3 regions of the Exiguobacterium sp. 9-2 genome follow, and region 2 is predicted to be linked to each of the others. Evidence: riboswitches for the same ligand, from Rfam matches in the RefSeq annotation. Region 2 holds a riboswitch; each other region holds the start of a gene.
What was found. A riboswitch is a leader RNA that binds a small molecule or an ion and turns the genes downstream of it on or off. The one in region 2 is predicted to bind S-adenosylmethionine.
Positions count from the first base shown of each region.

Region 1: linked by a shared signal. The riboswitch ahead of VJ374_RS13540 (methionine ABC transporter ATP-binding protein) and the one ahead of VJ374_RS14400 (methionine ABC transporter ATP-binding protein) in region 2 are both predicted to bind S-adenosylmethionine.
Region 3: linked by a shared signal. The riboswitch ahead of VJ374_RS12570 (methionine ABC transporter ATP-binding protein) and the one ahead of VJ374_RS14400 (methionine ABC transporter ATP-binding protein) in region 2 are both predicted to bind S-adenosylmethionine.

Region 1 covers NZ_CP142850.1:2,583,320-2,589,224, forward strand. The annotation lists gene VJ374_RS13530 (alpha-glucosidase) at 1-542, opposite strand, end outside; gene VJ374_RS13535 (aminotransferase class I/II-fold pyridoxal phosphate-dependent enzyme) at 691-1,878, shown strand; SAM riboswitch class I at 1,941-2,045, shown strand; gene VJ374_RS13540 (methionine ABC transporter ATP-binding protein) at 2,130-3,143, shown strand; gene VJ374_RS13545 (methionine ABC transporter permease) at 3,133-3,798, shown strand; gene VJ374_RS13550 (MetQ/NlpA family ABC transporter substrate-binding protein) at 3,826-4,641, shown strand; gene VJ374_RS13555 (GNAT family N-acetyltransferase) at 4,702-5,199, opposite strand; gene VJ374_RS13560 (CAP domain-containing protein) at 5,288-5,905, opposite strand, start outside.
Region 2 covers NZ_CP142850.1:2,763,394-2,769,298, reverse strand. The annotation lists gene VJ374_RS14415 (DedA family protein) at 1-268, opposite strand, end outside; gene VJ374_RS14410 (thymidine kinase) at 452-1,066, shown strand; gene VJ374_RS14405 (alpha/beta hydrolase) at 1,150-1,908, opposite strand; SAM riboswitch class I at 1,976-2,077, opposite strand; SAM riboswitch class I at 2,327-2,430, shown strand; gene VJ374_RS14400 (methionine ABC transporter ATP-binding protein) at 2,517-3,545, shown strand; gene VJ374_RS14395 (methionine ABC transporter permease) at 3,535-4,185, shown strand; gene VJ374_RS14390 (MetQ/NlpA family ABC transporter substrate-binding protein) at 4,205-5,023, shown strand; gene VJ374_RS14385 (M20 family metallopeptidase) at 5,046-5,905, shown strand, end outside.
Region 3 covers NZ_CP142850.1:2,390,417-2,396,321, forward strand. The annotation lists gene sufC (Fe-S cluster assembly ATPase SufC) at 1-58, opposite strand, end outside; gene VJ374_RS12555 (MDR family MFS transporter) at 192-1,442, opposite strand; gene VJ374_RS12560 (MetQ/NlpA family ABC transporter substrate-binding protein) at 1,522-2,349, opposite strand; gene VJ374_RS12565 (methionine ABC transporter permease) at 2,382-3,047, opposite strand; gene VJ374_RS12570 (methionine ABC transporter ATP-binding protein) at 3,044-4,066, opposite strand; SAM riboswitch class I at 4,145-4,249, opposite strand; gene VJ374_RS12575 (bifunctional cystathionine gamma-lyase/homocysteine desulfhydrase) at 4,307-5,473, opposite strand; gene VJ374_RS12580 (PLP-dependent cysteine synthase family protein) at 5,466-5,905, opposite strand, start outside.

The DNA of each region.
Region 1 (5,905 bases), 180 kb from region 2:
TAGATCGCTTGCCGGACAGCCGGTTGTTCCCAGTTCAAATCGGGTTGTTCTTTCGCAAAAGAATGGAAATAATATTGTTCGCGCTCTTCACTCCACGTCCAAGGGCTCGGCGCAAAGTACGACCGCCAATTGTTCGGGGGAGTCTCTTTCGTTCCATCTTTCCAGATGTACCAATCATCCTTGTCGTGGATTCGGTCCCGCGACTGACGGAACCAGTCATGCTGGTCACTCGTATGATTGACGACCAAATCAAGAATTATCTTTAAGCCGCGTGCGTGAGCCGCTGTGATCAACTCTTGTAGATCGCCCATCGTCCCCGCCTTGTCCATGATCGTGTAATAATCGGCAATATCATAGCCATTATCGATGTCTGGAGAACGGTAACATGGATTTAACCAGACGATATCGACACCAAGCGATGCGATGTAATCTAGCTTGTCGATGACACCTCGCAAATCACCGATGCCGTCCCCATTCGAATCCTTAAAACTGCGCCAATAGACTTGATAGACGACTGCTTCTTTCCAGCTAGCTCGCTTCATCTCCTCACTCCTCTCCCTACTCTCTATTCCCGCTCCACATATCTGTACCTGTTTATTGGACGATTTTTTTGAATTTCAAAAAAGTTCTTTTCTTTTGACTGAATATTCGTTATCCTTGACGACAATACTACGAAGGAGGCACACATCCATGAAACATTTCGCTCCATCCATCGCCATCGATCGGCTTCCTGCTCCCGTTTTCGCTGAACTTGCGAACCGGATCGGCGCTGTGAAAGCTGCCGGACATGATGTCATCACCCTTGGTCAAGGAACACCCGATCAAACGACGCCCGTACATATTCTCGACGCCTTGAAACAGGCGATCGATGAGCCAACAAACCTTCAATATCCACCATTTCGTGGACATGATTTTCTAAAGCAAGCCGTCGCGAGCTTTTATACGAACGAATTCGGCGTCACGATCGATCCGGCAACCGAGGTCGCAATTCTTCTCGGTAGTAAAGCCGGAATCGTCGCCTTACCACAAACGATCGTCAATCCTGGAGAAGGTGTCATCGTCCCGGATCCGGGGTACCCGGATTACCTGTCTGGAGCAGCACTTGCTGGTGCTTATCCGATTACGCTTCCACTGCTTGAGAAAAATAACTTCCTGCCGGATTACGATTTACTTGATACGACAGATGTCGAGCGCGCCCGGATGTTGTTCCTCAATTACCCGAGTAATCCGACAGGTGCGACAGCGACAGCAGAAGCCTTCGAACAGACAGTTGCCTTCGCGGATGCCCATGATATTTGTGTCGTCCATGATTTAGCCTACGGTGGCATCAGCTTTGATGGTCCCACACGAAGCTTCTTGCAGACAGAAGGGGCGAAAGATGTCGGAATCGAGTTGTTCTCACTCTCGAAACGCTTCAACATGTCTGGCTTCCGAATCGCTTTCGCGATCGGAAATCCGTCCGTCATCTCAAGCATCGAGACGTATCAGGAACATCTCTACGTCAGTGCCTTCACACCGATCCAACATGCAGCGACCGTTGCCCTGACGAGTGACCAAACATGTGTCCGTGAGTTAAGTAGCTTATATGAAACACGACGCGATGCATTGTTTACGAAACTCGATGCAATCGGTTGGAGCGGACCACGACCGGGCGGTTCCTTCTTCGTCTGGCTCCCCGTGCCGGAAGGATACACGTCCCAAAGCTTCACGGATCATCTGCTTGACGAAGCACACGTCGCCGTGACCCCTGGATCATTCTTTGGTGAATACGGCGAAGGATACGTGCGGATCAGCTTAATTGCTGACGTCGAACGACTAGAGGAGGCCGTCGACCGAATCGGAACGCTCAACCTGTTCCGGACACCTGTTGCGGAATAATTCTGAAAAAACATTTGACAGATGGGAATCATTTCCGTTAAAGTAAATCCCAACAGCATAACTACTTATCGAGAGCGACCGAGGGATTAGGCCCAACGACGTCCGGCAACCACCTATCAGGAACGGTGCCACATCCTACAGAATGGATTCATTCTGAGAGATAAGTTACGAAATCTTACACTTTCGTCGCTTTTTTCTGGTTGCTCTGCTACTAGGAAAAAGCGACTTTTTTTGTATGAGGAGATGAGCAGATGATTGAATTCAAACAGATTACGAAACGGTTCGTCCGAGACCGGACTCCAATTTTTGCATTACGAGATGTCGATTTGACGATTCAAAAAGGAGAAATCTTTGGGATCATCGGTGAATCCGGTGCCGGTAAGAGTACGTTGCTTCGTCTGATCAACGGTCTCGAGCATCCGACACAAGGAACGGTCAAGGTCGACGGTGTCTCACTCGGCGGGATGTCAAAAGCAGATTTGCGTCAACTTCGTTTGCGGACAGGAATGATCTTTCAGCATTTCCAATTGATCCAGTCGCGTAATGTCGCAGATAACATTGCTTTCGCACTGAAGGCTGCTGGCGTCAAACGAGCAGATTTTCCAGAACGGATCCGTGAACTCGTCTCACTCGTCGGACTCGAAGGATTCGAAACGAACTTCCCGAGTCAGTTGAGCGGTGGACAGAAACAGCGCGTTGGGATTGCCCGGGCACTCGCGAATGATCCAACCGTCTTGTTATGTGACGAAGCGACCTCTGCCCTTGATCCGGTCACGACGCTGCAGATTTTGGATTTGTTGAAAGATTTGAATGAACGACTCGGATTGACGATCGTCCTCATCACGCACGAGATCGATGTCGTCAAACAAATTTGCCATCGTGTCGCGGTCATGTCGCAAGGGGAAGTCGTCGAAGTCGCCTCTACATACGATTTGTTCAGTCAAGCCAAACATCCGGTGACACAACATTACGTCGACACGGCACTCCAGATCGAGCTACCGGAACGCATCTTGCAAGCGACACCGGGAAAGATCATCCGCCTGCAGTTCACGGGCGAGAAGACCGGTGAAAGTACGTTGTCGGAAGCCATCCGTCGATACGATATCTCGGTCAGCATCCTGCACGGAAAAGTCGATTACATCCAAGACGTCGCTTTTGGTGTCTTAATCGTCAGCTTGACGGGATCCTCCGATCAAATCTCACCTGCCCTCGACTGGCTTGCGGCGGAACTTCATACACTCGAGGTGATTCAGGATGTGGCTTGATCGTATACAAACGATGTTACCCGAGTTGTTGAAGGCACTTGGTGAGACGGCGTGGATGGTTGGCATTTCACTTGCCTTCGCATTGGTCGTCGGGATTCCACTCGGGATTCTCCTGTTCGTCACCGACCGCGGTTTATTCTTTCAAAACATTGCCATCCGACGTGTCCTTGACTTCGTCGTCAACATCGTCCGGTCCTTGCCGTTCATCATCTTGCTTGTTGCCCTCATTCCATTAACGAAGTTCTTGCTTGATAATACGATTGGTCCGACGGCAGCATCCGTCAGCCTCAGTGTCGCAGCGATTCCGTTTCTCGCGCGCCTCGTCGAAACATCACTCCGTGAAATTCCACCTGGTTTGATTGAAGCAGCGGAAGCGTGCGGAGCGAAACCATTACGGATCATCGTCAGTGTCCTCTTACCGGAAGCACTCCCTGGCATCATTCAGGGCATCACATTAACGACGATCAGTTTGATCGGCTTCTCGGCGATGGCTGGTATCGTCGGCGGCGGAGGTGTCGGTGACCTCGCGATCCGTTTCGGTTACTATCGCTACGATAATCTCATCATGATCGTGACGATCGTTGTCCTCATCGTCATCGTCCAGAGCATTCAAGCACTCGGCAATCAACTAGCGCGAAAAACAGACAAGCGCTAATCATACATATAAAGGGAGAGTTGAATCATGAAAAAACGATATGCCTTTTTAGCGACAGCCTTACTCGGTGCAGGAATCCTCGCAGGATGTGGAGACAGCAGCGCTGATGAAAAAGACAAGACGATCAAGATTGGGGCGACAAGCGGTCCTTATAGCGACATGGTCAAACAAGCGATTCAACCGCAACTCGAAAAGAAAGGCTATAAAGTCGAAATCGTCGAATTCAGCGATTATATCCAACCAAACATCGCACTCGGTAGTGGCAATATCGATGCTAACTTATTCCAACACTCGATTTACCTGAAGACGTTCTCTAAAGAAAAGAAGCTCGACCTTAAAGGACTCATCACTGTCCCGACGGCACCGATGGGACTGTATAGTAAAACGGCGAAGACACTTGACGACGTCAAGACAGGCGCTGAAGTCGCGACACCGAACGATCCAACGAACCAGGCACGCGCGCTGAACCTCTTGGCAGAACAAGGCTGGATCGAACTGAAGCCAGATGTCGATCCACTGACCGTCTCAGAGAAAGATATCGTCAAAAATCCGAAGAAACTCGTCATCAAGCCGCTTGAAGCAGCGCAACTGCCACGTGCCATCGAAAGCGTTGATGTCTCAGCAGTTCCAGGAAACTTCGCGCTTGCTGCAAAATTCGATTTACTCGATGCGTTAGCACTTGAGACAATGGACGAGCAATACCGGAACCTCATTGCTGTCCAAACGAAAGATGCAGACTCACAAGTCGCAAAAGACCTGAAGACAGCTGTCGAATCCGATGCATTCAACACAGTCATCGAAAAATCATTCAAAGGTTTCAGCAAACCAAATTGGGCAAACTGATTTTAAAAACGACCGGAATTCAAAAGAGATCATCTCTCATTGAATTTCGGTCGTTTTGTGTTAGAACCGATACCACATGAGTTCTTCATCATGATAGGTACTATCGATTTTCAACGCCCGCGGTTCAATCGCGTACGATTCGAAGCCAAGCGACCGATACAAGGCTTTAGCAGCTTCATTCGTCCGAACGACCGAGAGATGAACCTGCTCGATCCAAGGACGTTCCTCTAATGCCCGTAATGCCTCTTGTACCAATTGCTGTCCGACCTGCTGTTTTCTGATGCTTGGAGTGACGTACATCGCAAATAAATTGGCTCGATGTCGCATCTTGTCTAGCTCGGAGCAGACAACGGTGACGACCCCAACGAGTTGCGCTTTATGAAAGGCACCGAACGTCGCTGCCTGTTCGCTCTGAAAACGTGCAGCATACTGGTCGACCGGTCGATCTTTTTCCGCTTCATAATCGGAGCCGAACGCTTCCGGATGATTCTGTAATGCTTCTAATCGCAATGCTTTATAGAGTACTGCATCTTCTGGATTCAATCGACGGATTTCCAATCGCCCCACCTCCTGCCTTTAGTATAAAACAAACAATCTCATGAAAAAGAGAACGACATCGTGAAATGTCATCCTCTTTTTTACATACTTAAGGTGTTCGGAAATTGATCGTGAAGTACGGTGCGTTGTCTCGGAATGCCACACCGACATCAGCTTGCTTGTACTCTTTTTTCAAAATATTTTCTCGGTGTCCTTGTGAATTCATTAGACCCCAATGCGCGGCAAAGACGTTCGGATACCCCATCGAGAGATTTTCGCCAGCATAGCTGAACATGATTCCCCCGCGTTTCATCCGGTCGAACGGATCACGACCTTGTGGATCCGTATGCGAGAAGAAATTATGTTTCGCCATGTTTTCGCTATGACCACGGGTGACCGGCTTCAATGCTGTGTACGGTGCTAACGGATTCAACTTATAGTCAGCGCGTTCCCAGTTCATCAAGCGAAGCATCAATTTCTCATCCGTCGTCCGTAGCGCATTTGACGACGTACCGTAGAAGCCTTTTTTCTTCGCTTCGACGTCTTTCGGAATCGCAAGTGTCGCTTTGACTTTATTGCCGTCATGTTGATCGAAAAAGTACGTCACATAGTTGCCTTTCTTCTCATAAACGGCGGCATGGTCCAGATTCAGCATGTAGTTTGTGTTGCCTTTACGATAGGATTTCACTGCGGTCCAACCCTTTTTCTTCAAAGAGGATTCCGTATC
Region 2 (5,905 bases):
TCTTTGGTCCGACGCGATGTAACAGGGGCATGCCGAGTTTTAAGCCCAGCACGTAGCTAATCGTCATTCCAATGCAACTGCCAGCGTAAGCGGCAAGAATCGTACCGAACAGCGGTAGATTGCCTTGATGCATCCAAAAACCGGACAGGACGAGCAAGGTCTCATCAGGAACCGGCAATCCCACGATACCACCTGCGAGAAGGACGGAAAGACCAAGGGCGCCATATTGGTGCAGAATGTCATGTAAGAGATGATGAATCGGGGACACCTTCTTTCGCGAGAATCTTCTTCTTTAGTGTACAGGAAATGGATGAAGGTTGGAATGAAAGGACAAAAATTCTAGGTAAAGAAAAAATGAATTTTGATTTCCGGAAGTCAACCCTTTTTCTCAATACCGTTTCGAGCTATACTCGTTAAAGTGACTATTTTTAGAGGACGGTGTCGGACGATGATGCATGTAATAAATCAGTACGGCTGGATCGAAGTAATTTGTGGCAGTATGTTTTCCGGGAAATCGGAAGAGTTGATTCGTCGTGTCAGACGGGCACAGTACGGCAAACTGCCCGTTCAAGTATTCAAGCCGGCAATCGATGACCGGTACCATGAAGAGCATGTCGTCTCTCACATCGGAAATTCCGTCGTGGCGATTCCAATGGCGACGAGTCGTGATCTCTATGCAGCAGTAGCGGAAGAAACACAAATTGTCGGAATTGATGAAGTTCAATTCTTTGATGATGAGATCGTTCAAGTCATCGAAGCACTTGCGCAAGACGGAAAACGCGTCATTTGTGCAGGACTCGATCAGGATTTCCGGGCAGAGCCATTTGGCAAGATGCCGGAATTACTGGCGCGCGCAGAATTTGTGACGAAACTTCAGGCGATCTGTCTCTCATGTGGCGATCCGGCTTCCCGTACACAACGTTTGATTGATGGAAAACCAGCGAACTATGATGATCCGATCATTTTAGTCGGCGCTTCAGAATCGTATGAGCCACGGTGTCGCCACTGCCATGAAGTGCCAGGAAAGCCGAAGCCGCTCCAAACGATGCAACACCAAAAAGGATAAACAAAAAAGACGAACCGATGATGGTCGTCCTTTGATGTAACAGCTGTTCGCTTCTAAGTGAAGACGAATAGCTGTTTTTTTTATTATCCCGTTTCCTGTGAGAAACGGCTCGAGCGTTCGATGAAACGAATCGTCTCACGCACGATCAAATCCTGATCATGATCGAGGGTCGCGACGTGGTACGAGTTGAGGAGACAGTAGCTTCGTTTATCATTCGTCCCGATATGCTGATGCAGGTAATCCGAGCTCGACGGCGGAACGACGTGATCGGTCGCCGAGTAAAGAATCAATGTCGGTAGAAGGATCGATCCAAGGCGTCCTTTCGTCTCGTCCATCAAGCGGACGAGTTCGAATGCACAACGACTCGGAACGAGGTCATAGATGATTTCGAAAGCAGACCGTTTGATATCCGGTGCCCCTTCTGGTAAGTACTGTGGACCACCTTCAAACGACAGTGCTTCATAAGACGGAACGGAGAGAGCGGCATTGATCGTAATGATGCCTGAAAATGGAATCCCGTCAGCGGCGAGCGATAGTGCGAGCGTCGCGCCCATCGATTGACCGATGACGAAGACTTGATCGCATGTTTCTTGTAAACGTGCATAGCCGTCTTGCAGGCTCTGCTTCCAACATCGAGCAGTCGATTGTTCGAACTCACGGACGTTCGTCCCGTGACCACGCAAACGTGGAGCATAGACAGTGAATCCTTTAGCAGCAAATGCCTCACCGACGTCCCGAACACTTTGCGGGGTCGCATTAAAACCATGACAGATTAAAATGCCGATCGGTCCACCTTGAAGATAAAATGCTTCAGCACCAGTCAATACAGGATAGTTCATCATTACTATTTTTCCTCCATTCGTGAAAAAAACTCGTCAACGTCACTGCTTGGACGCCCACGAGTTTTTCACCGTATCATCCAAAGCCGCGCTTTGCTGGTCGGAGCACCTTACAGATTGCAGGTTGCCGTGAAGTCATAGAGCCAGGTCTCTCGTTCACTCTTGATAAATATCATATTGGAATTGTCGGATTAATCATTGAAACGATGGTAGCACGACCGAAAATGCCTTGTCAAATCGTTCTGGACGAATCGTGATTTATTCTTTCAGCTAACTCATAACTTATGACTCAATCGATATGCGCCAAATGGATTATTTTTGCAAAGTTGGTTGACTTTTAAAGGTTCGACCCGTAATGTAAAAATTAGTTTTACGACATAAGCAACAACGCAACAACACACATACGAATTTCATACCGCAATACTTATCCAGAGAGGTGGAGGGACTGGCCCTACGAAACCTCGGCAACAGACTCATTATGAGCACTGTGCCAATTCCATCAGACAGATGTCTGAGAGATGAGTGGAGTGGATTCTGCCATTGTGCGGATCCAGGTCTCTTCTTGTTTCTCAAGAAGGGACCTTTTTTGTTGAATGAAGGGGGAAAACGGAATGATTGCATTTCATCAAGTCAAAAAAACGTACGTCACGAAGGATCAGACGATCGCAGCACTCGACGGTGTCGACCTGACGATCGAGAAAGGCGAAATCTTCGGTGTCATCGGCTTTAGCGGTGCCGGGAAAAGTTCATTGCTCCGCTGCGTCAACCTGTTAGAACGACCGACGTCAGGAACAGTGACGGTCGACGGAGAAGATTTAACACAACTATCACCAAAAAAATTACGCCAAGCGAAACAGCGGATCGGGATGATCTTTCAACACTTCAATCTATTGAATGCAAACACGGTCTTTACGAACGTTGCGAAACCACTCGTTCTCGCAGGTGTCAAGAAAGACGAGATTCGTCGCCGGGTGACGGAATTACTCGAATTCGTCGATCTTGCGGACAAGGCGGATCATTACCCGGATCAATTATCCGGCGGACAAAAGCAACGTGTCGGCATCGCCCGGGCACTAGCGACGCAACCATCCGTGCTCTTATGTGACGAAGCGACGTCAGCACTCGATCCTCAGACGACACATCATATTCTCCAGTTATTAAAACGCATCAATGCGGAATACGGGATCACCATTCTCTTGATCACCCATGAGATGGGTGTCATCCGGGAGATTTGTGACCGGGTCGCCGTCATCGAAGCTGGGAAGCTGATCGAGTCAGGAACAGTCTTTGATGTCTTTTCAAATCCGCAGACCGAGACAGCGAAAAACTTCGTCCGCTCCGTCATGCATGATGAAATTCCGGCATCAATTCGTCAGTTGATCGAGTCACGGAATGCGCATCCGATCTATAAGATTCATTTTCTCGGACACCACACCGGACAACCACTCTTGTCGCAAGTCGCAAAACGCTTCGACGTCGATGTCAACATCCTGCACGGTAGCATCACGGAGTTACAGGAAACACCGTTCGGTACATTACTTGTTGAACTGATCGGTGAAACGATCGAAGTAAAACGGGCCTTACAGTACATCGATCAGGCACAGGTGACCGTCGAGGAGGTGCTTGCTGATGCTAGTTAACTACAGTGATATCTGGACAGCATTTTTGCAGACGATGACGATGGTGTCAGTGTCGTTATTATTTTCGACTTTGATCGGTTTACCACTCGGCATCCTGCTCGTCGTCACCCGGAAAGGGGCATTGCTCGAAAACGTCCCGCTGTTCACATTCTTCAACAGTATCGTCAATATCTTCCGTTCAATTCCGTTCATCATCTTACTTGTTGCGATCATCCCGTTGACACGGTTGATCGTCCAGACGTCGATCGGAACCGAAGCCGCAATCGTCCCGCTCGTCTTTTACGCCGCACCGTACATGGCGCGTCTGATCGAGAGCTCGTTACTTGAAGTCGATAAAGGCGTCCTTGAGGCAGCAGAAGCGATGGGGGCGACACCGTTTCAAACGATTTTCCGCTTCCTTCTGCCGGAAGCACTCGGTTCACTAATCCTTAATTTAACGATTGCAACAGTCGGCTTGATCGGGGCGTCGGCGATGGCAGGCGCCATCGGTGGTGGCGGTTTGGGTGACTTAGCAATTACGTACGGTTATCAACGGTTCGACACGAAAGTCATGATCATCACGGTCGGGATTCTCGTTATCTTAGTCCAAGGCTTACAGACGACAGGCAACATCGTCGCACGAAAAATCAGAAGACATTAATCAAGGGAGCGATTCAGCCATGAAAAAAGCAGTAGCGATTGGGGCAACATTAACGACGATTTTATTTGCCGGGTGCTCAGCATCAGGAGAAGAAGAAAAGACGATCAAGCTCGGGGTCAGTGGTTCAGACACTCAAGTGTGGGATTACGTCGCGAAAAAAGCGGAAAAGGAGGGCATCAAAATCGAGCTCGTCAAGTTCTCCGATTATGTCCAGCCGAACATGGCACTGGCTGAGGGTGAGATCGACGCCAATGCCTTCCAGACGATTTCCTACTTCAACGCCTTCAAGAAGGAACATAAGTTGAAGCTGTCGCCGATTGCGACGACCGTCATTGCACCGATGGGCATTTACTCAGATAAATATAAGGACGTCAAAGATATTCCAGTCGGTGGCAAAATCGCTGTTCCGAACGAAGCGACGAACATGGGACGTGCCTTCTTGTTACTACAAGAAGCAGGTTTGATCAAATTACCGGACGACTTCGACGGCAATGGATCGGTCGATAAGATCGTTGAAAATCCGAAGAAACTGAAAATCGTTCCGATCGTCGCTGGACAAACGCCACGCGTCTTACCGGACGTCGCTGCATCGATCATCAATAACGGTATTGCTGTTGACGCAGGACTAAATCCGATCAAGGACTCGATCGTCCATGAGAACGAGACAGCAAAACCATACATCAACATCATCGCGACACGGACGGAAGACAAGAACAAAAAAGAACTGAAAAAGATCGCGTCGCTTTACCAACAAAAAGATGTCGCGGCTTTCATCAAAAAAGAATATAAAGGTAGCTCGATCCCGACGTTCGTTCCACTAAGCGACATCGGCGAATAAATTCTAAAGGAGAGTGGATAGCATGACGACACCAGTACGCACGACATGGGTAGAGACGATTGAACAGGACATCGAACAAAAACGGGAATCGTATCTTGAGACGAGCCACCGGATTCATGCGACGCCGGAAATCGGTAACGAGGAATTCTTTGCTTCGCGACTACATGCAGAGCGTTTGACGGCAGAAGGCTTTACAGTAGAACTCGGCGTCGCAGGGCACGAGACCGCATTCTTCGCGAAGAAGTCAAGCGACCGACCTGGCGCGACAATTGCCTTTCTCGCTGAGTACGATGCGTTGCCGGGTATCGGACACGCATGCGGTCATAATATCATCGGAACGACGAGTGTCGCAGCGGCGATTGCGGTCAGCAAAGTGCTTGATGAAGTCGGTGGGAGTGTCGTCGTGCTTGGAACGCCAGCCGAAGAAGGTGGGCCGAACGGAAGTGCGAAAGGCAGTTTCGTCAAACACCAGTTGCTTGAAGGAATCGATGCGGCCTTGATGGTCCACCCGTCCGGACAAACGCGGATCACGGGGTCCTCGCTTGCGGTCGATCCGCTCGATTTTGCCTTTACGGGTCGTCCCGCGCACGCAGCGGCGACACCTGAAGAAGGTATCAACGCTCTCGACGCTGTCATTCAGCTCTTCAATGGGATCAACGCCTTACGTCAGCAGTTACCGGATGATGTCCGGATCCACGGGATCATCACGCATGGTGGCGATGCGCCGAATATCATTCCGGAATACGCAAAAGCACGTTTCTTCATTCGGGCGACGACACGGGAACGGCTGAATGCCGTCACGGAGAAAGTCAAAGCGGTCGCGCAAGGTGCGGCACTTGCGACCGGGGCGACGCTTGACGTCATCGCTTTCCAAAATGAAGT
Region 3 (5,905 bases), 370 kb from region 2:
TTTCCTTGCCGTCGATCGCGACGTGTAGATCTTCAATCTTCAAGTGTGAAGCCTTCATGTTAGAATCCCTCCATCTATTCATTTCGTGACTGACGATTCAGAACACGAGCGTTACTAATTTAGTATCATTCTAATCTTAAAGAAACATGGCGTATTATTCAAGCGTCATCGCTCGTTGTTTTTTCTCAAAATCATGCGTTTTGTTGAGAATCATTCGAAAGTTTCACCGGTTCCTCCAGTTCCTCGATCGTCGAAGTCCGATGAATCCGTTGTGACAGTAGGAGCAGTGGTATTCCGAATAATGTCAAGCCCGCTAAAATCCCGAAAATCGGTAACGGACGGTCCGCTCCATATAAACTTAATAAATGTCCGCCGGCAATTGGACCGATTGATTGTCCGATCGACGTCAAGCCCATTGCCCCGAAATAACTGCCCCTTAATTCCGGCTTCGCAAAGCGATCAGTCAAGATGTCGGTCATCGTGAACATCATCACTTCCCCGCACGTGAAGATGAACATCGCGACGATCATCCACCAGATCGCGTTTGCATTCCCCATGACGAACAGTCCGATCGCAACAGTCGCAATCCCGGTCGTGATCGAAACGAGCGGTGACGTCTTGACGCCGAACTTCATGATCGGATACTGCACGATCAAGACGGTGATCGCATTGATCGTGATTAAGATCGCATAGAGTGTCTTCCCGCCTTCAAGGAGTGACGTCTCCGTCAAGAATTGCGGCAAGGTCGAATTGAACTGACTGTAGCCGAAGACCCCGAAGATGATGCCGGCGAGTGCCAGCGTAAAGGCGATATCCGTCCGCAACAGACGAACCGTCGCTCCGAATGAGACCTTCTTGCCACCATGTGTCTCAGTGATTGGATGACGTTTAAATAAGAATCCAATCATCACCCCGTATGCCATATAGACGAACGCCGTGATGTAAAACGTTGCGGACGTATTCCCCGCACTCAGCAGTAAGGCAATTCCTGGTCCGATCGCAGCTGCGATGTTGATCATCGCGTAACGAATGTTGAAGACGAATAACCGATTTGCTTCGTCCGTCGTATCACTGATCAAGGCACGAGCGGATGGTTCGAAAATCGAACGACAGACTCCGTTCAAGGCACTGAGGATGAAGAATGCCCAGAACGTCTCGACTTGCGCGAGTGCGATGAAGACGATCGCGAACCCGATCGTTCCGGCAAGCATCATCGCCCGGCGACCATACCGGTCCGACAATGTACCGCCGATGAAACTCATAACGAGACTGGCGATCGCCGAAATACTGAGAACCCAGCCGACATCGACCGGATCAAACTTCAGAACGGTCGTCATGTAGATAGCGAAAAACGGCATCGTAATGAACGTTCCGAGACGTGAGAAAAACGTCCCGAACAAGACCCCGAGTGTCAACGGATGCAGTTGACGTATGCGTTGCATATGATTCCCCCTAACCCCTGTTTCAGACAAATGAAAAGCATCCTTCCATTATATAGGAAGGATGCCGGCTTCGGTGAACTTATTTGCTGACTGGAACGACCGCACCTTTGTACTTGTCGAGAATCCAATCTTGGTTTTTCTTTTCGTGTAGAACGTCAAGAAGTGCTGTGACACGCTTGTCTTTTTCATCACCATCACGTGTAACGATGATGTTGACGTATGGTGAAGACTCATCTTCTGACGCGATCGCGTCTTTCAACGGGTTCAAACCGTTATCGATCGCATAGTTCGTGTTGATGAGGACTGCGTCGCCTTCATTGTTTTTGTAAGCTTGCGGAAGAAGCGATGCTTCGATGTTCGTCTTGAACTTGAGTTTCTTCGGGTTCTCCGCGATGTCACCGAGTTGCGCGTCTGTCGTTTTACCGTCTTTGAGTTTGATTAATCCTTCGTTTTGAAGGAACGTCAAGACTCGACCGCGTTCCGCGACGTTTGAGCTCGTTAAGATCGTTGCACCGTTTGGCAACTTATCGAGTGACTTGTATTTCTTCGAATAGATACCGAGTGGTTCAACGTGGACGCCACCTGCGTTCGCAAACTTATACGATTTGTTTTCTTTCTCTTGTTGCTCGAGATACGGCACATGCTGGAAGTAGTTCGCGTCGAGTTCTTTTTCAGCGAGCGCTTTGTTCGGAAGCACATAATCTTGGAACTTCTTGATTTCAAGTTTGTAGCCTTTTGCTTCATATTCCTTTTTAACGTGCTCGAGAATCTCAGCGTGCGGTACGTTTGAAGCACCGATGACGAGTGTCTTGTTGTCGCTTCCTGATGATTTTTCGCCACAAGCAGCAAGACTGATTGCTAAAACGGATACAGCGGCAGTACCTACGAATTTTTTCCAAACTTTCATGAATGATTCCTCCAATATGAATAAAATTTGAATTAACGTTTATCGATTGCTCGGATCAGTAAGTCCCCAATGATTTGGATGACGAAGACGATTGCTAAGATTAAGAGTGTCGCAATGACGATGACATCGTTTTGAGAACGCTGGAATCCTTCGATGAAGGCCATGTCCCCGAGTCCACCTCCGCCGACTACTCCGGCCATTGCCGTGTAACCGACAAGTGCAACGAGTGTAACCGTGATACCAGAAACGATAGCAGGCAATGCTTCTGGGATTAAGACTTTGTAGATGATTTGGAACTTCGTCGCGCCCATCGATTCAGCTGCCTCGATGACACCTTTATCGACTTCGCGAAGTGCGAGTTCAACCATCCGACCGTAGAACGGTGCGGCTCCTAAAATCAGTGCCGGTAATGCTGCTGTTGGTCCGAGGAACGAACCGACGACTGCTTTCGTAAATGGAATCAATAAGATCAGTAAGATGATGAACGGAATCGAACGGAAGACGTTAACGATCAAGCTCAAGATCGAATAAAACGCCCGATTTTTGAACAACAATTCTTCATTTGTCGCAAACAATAATAAACCAATGATCAAACCGAGAACGAATGTCGAAAGACCAGCGACTGCCGTCATATAGATCGTACTGCCTGTCGCTTCCCACACCATGTCCCAGTCTAGGTTGTCAAAGAATGAAATCATCGGTGATCCACCTCCACTTCAACATCACTGGCTTGAAGCTTCGTGATGACCGCTTGTGTTGCTTCTGTTTCCCCGATTAACTGAATGAACAGCGTACCGAGCGCCCCTTCCTGTGATTGACCGACGTTTCCGCCGATGATATTGAACAGGACGGGTGAATCCTTCATGACTTCCGCGAGGATCGGACTTTCCGCCGTCGATCCGACGAATGTCAACTGAACGATTTTTCCGGTTGGGTAGCGTTCGCGGAGTTTCGCGAACGTCAACTCGTTTTCCGATGGCGACGTCAATTGTTTGACGAATTCCTTCGTCATCGCTTGCTTCGGATGACGGAAGACTTCTGCGACCGGTCCTTGTTCGACGATTTTACCGGCCTCCATGACGGCGACCCGGTGACAGATTTTTTGAATGACGTGCATCTCGTGTGTGATCAAGACGATCGTCAGTTTCAATTTTTCATTGATGTCGACGAGTAACTCAAGAATCGAGTCCGTTGTTTTCGGATCGAGTGCACTTGTTGCCTCGTCACATAAGAGAACGTCCGGGTTCGATGCCAGTGCCCGAGCGATACCGACACGTTGCTTTTGACCACCGGATAATTGCGACGGATAGGCTTTTTCGCGTCCATCCAAACCAACGAGTTGGATCAGTTCCGCGACCCGTTCCTTGCGGCGTGCCTTCGGAAAGCCACCAAGTTCGAGTGGGAACATGATGTTCTCTTCAACTGTTCGTGACCAAAGTAAGTTGAAGTGCTGGAAGACCATCGAGACATTCTTGCGGACGCCCCGTAATTCTCTAGGTTTCAGCGATGTCATTTCGACACCATCGATTTGGATCGAACCACTCGTCGGTGCCTCAAGCATATTCAGCAATCGGATCAAGGTCGATTTCCCTGCTCCGGAATAACCGATTATTCCAAAAATTTCACCGCGCTCGATTGTCAGATCGACATTCGCGACGGCTTCGACCGCTCCGCGCTTTGAGCGATAAATCTTTCCTACGTCTTGTAAACGAATCACAACTGTCCCTCCTAAAATAAAAAAAGTGCGCGCGTTTTAGAGCAAACGCGCGCACTTTTCAGTACACAAAACCATTTGCTCTCATCTCCCAGACTTTTGTCTGCTGGAATTAGCACCACTTCGGATCAGATCCGCGGTTGCCGGGTTTCATCGGGCCAGTCCCTCCACCACTCTCGATAAGAGTTTCGGTATTAAGTTTGTAGAATATATTCTGAATATTAGCAGGGGTTATTTTTGTTGTCAAACAGTTTTTTCAGAAACTTTTTCGAGGAACGTGAAAGCACGCGTTAAGTCTTCTTTCAAATCTTCCGCATCCTCAAGTCCAACTGAAATCCGGACGAGACCGTCCGTGATGCCGAGTTCTGCGCGACGTTCTGCTGGGATCGACGCGTGCGTCATCCGTGCCGGAACGGAAATCAGGCTCTCGACGGCACCAAGACTCTCAGCAAGTGTGAAGAAATGTGTCGCCTCGACGAGTTTTTCTGCGTTCGCTGCTGAACCGACATCAAAGCTGATCATCCCACCAAATCCAGTCGCTTGTTTCGCTTGGATGTCGTGACCAGGATGCGATGCAAGTCCTGGGTAGAAGATGTTCGAGACGATGTCTTGCGCTTGCAAGAACGCAACGAGATCATGGGCTGTCTCTTCGATCGCATCCATCCGGATACCGAGTGTACGAAGACCACGGACGAGCAAGAAGCTGTCTTGCGGTCCAAGCACGCCGCCTGTCGAGTTTTGGATGAAGTGCATCTCTTCGCCGAGCGCATCATCTTTGACGACGACAAGTCCAGCGACGACGTCCGAGTGTCCGCCGATGTATTTCGTCGCACTGTGCAAGACGATGTCTGCACCGAGCGCGAGTGGTTGTTGATGATATGGTGTCGCGAACGTGTTGTCGACGACGAGTTTAAGATCGTGACGTTTGGCGATCGTTGCGATCGCTGCGATGTCCGTTACTTTCAACAACGGGTTCGTCGGTGTTTCGACGTAGACGATCTTCGTGTTGTCTTGGATCGCTGCTTCCGTTGCTGCAAGGTCCGTCGTATCGACGAATGTCACTTGAATGTTGAACTTCGGTAAGACGCGTTGCATCAAGCGGAACGTACCACCGTAGACATCATCTGTCATGACGATGTGGTCGCCAGACTCAAGCAAGTGGAAGACGGCATGAATCGCTGCCATCCCAGAACCGAAGGCAAAACCACGTGCGCCGCCTTCAAGATCCGCAATCAATCGTTCGATGCTCGTCCGTGTCGGGTTCGCTGTCCGTGAGTATTCGTATCCGTCCTTAAGTTGACCGATTTTATCTTGCTTGTATGTGCTTGTTTGATAGATTGGTGGTGTAACGGCTCCTGTTGCCCGATCGACACCTGTTCCTCCATGAATCAATGCTGTCTTCTTACGCATGAGTTTCGTCCACCTTTTCAAAGATTTGTTGGCTTAAATAGCGTTCGGCACTGTCTGCGAAGACGGTGACGATCGTACTGCCGGGGTGACGCTTTGCGATATCAAGCGCAGCAACGAGCGCTGCCCCTGCTGAGCTACCGACGAGTAATCCTTCGCGAGCAGCGAGTGTATGAACCGCGTCAAATGCATCACGGTCAGAAATCGTATGAATCTCATCAACGAGTTCACGCGGAACGAGGCTTGGCCATTTCGCTGTACCGATACCTTCTGTCTTATGCGGACCGGCTGGACCACCGTTCAAGACGGAGCCTTCCGGTTCGACGATTGCTGCTTTTGTACCGAGACGTTGTTTTAAGAAGTCCGCTGTTCCGGCGAACGTACCACCTGAACCACAACCGGCAACGAACCAGTCGATATGCGGTAAGTCCGCAA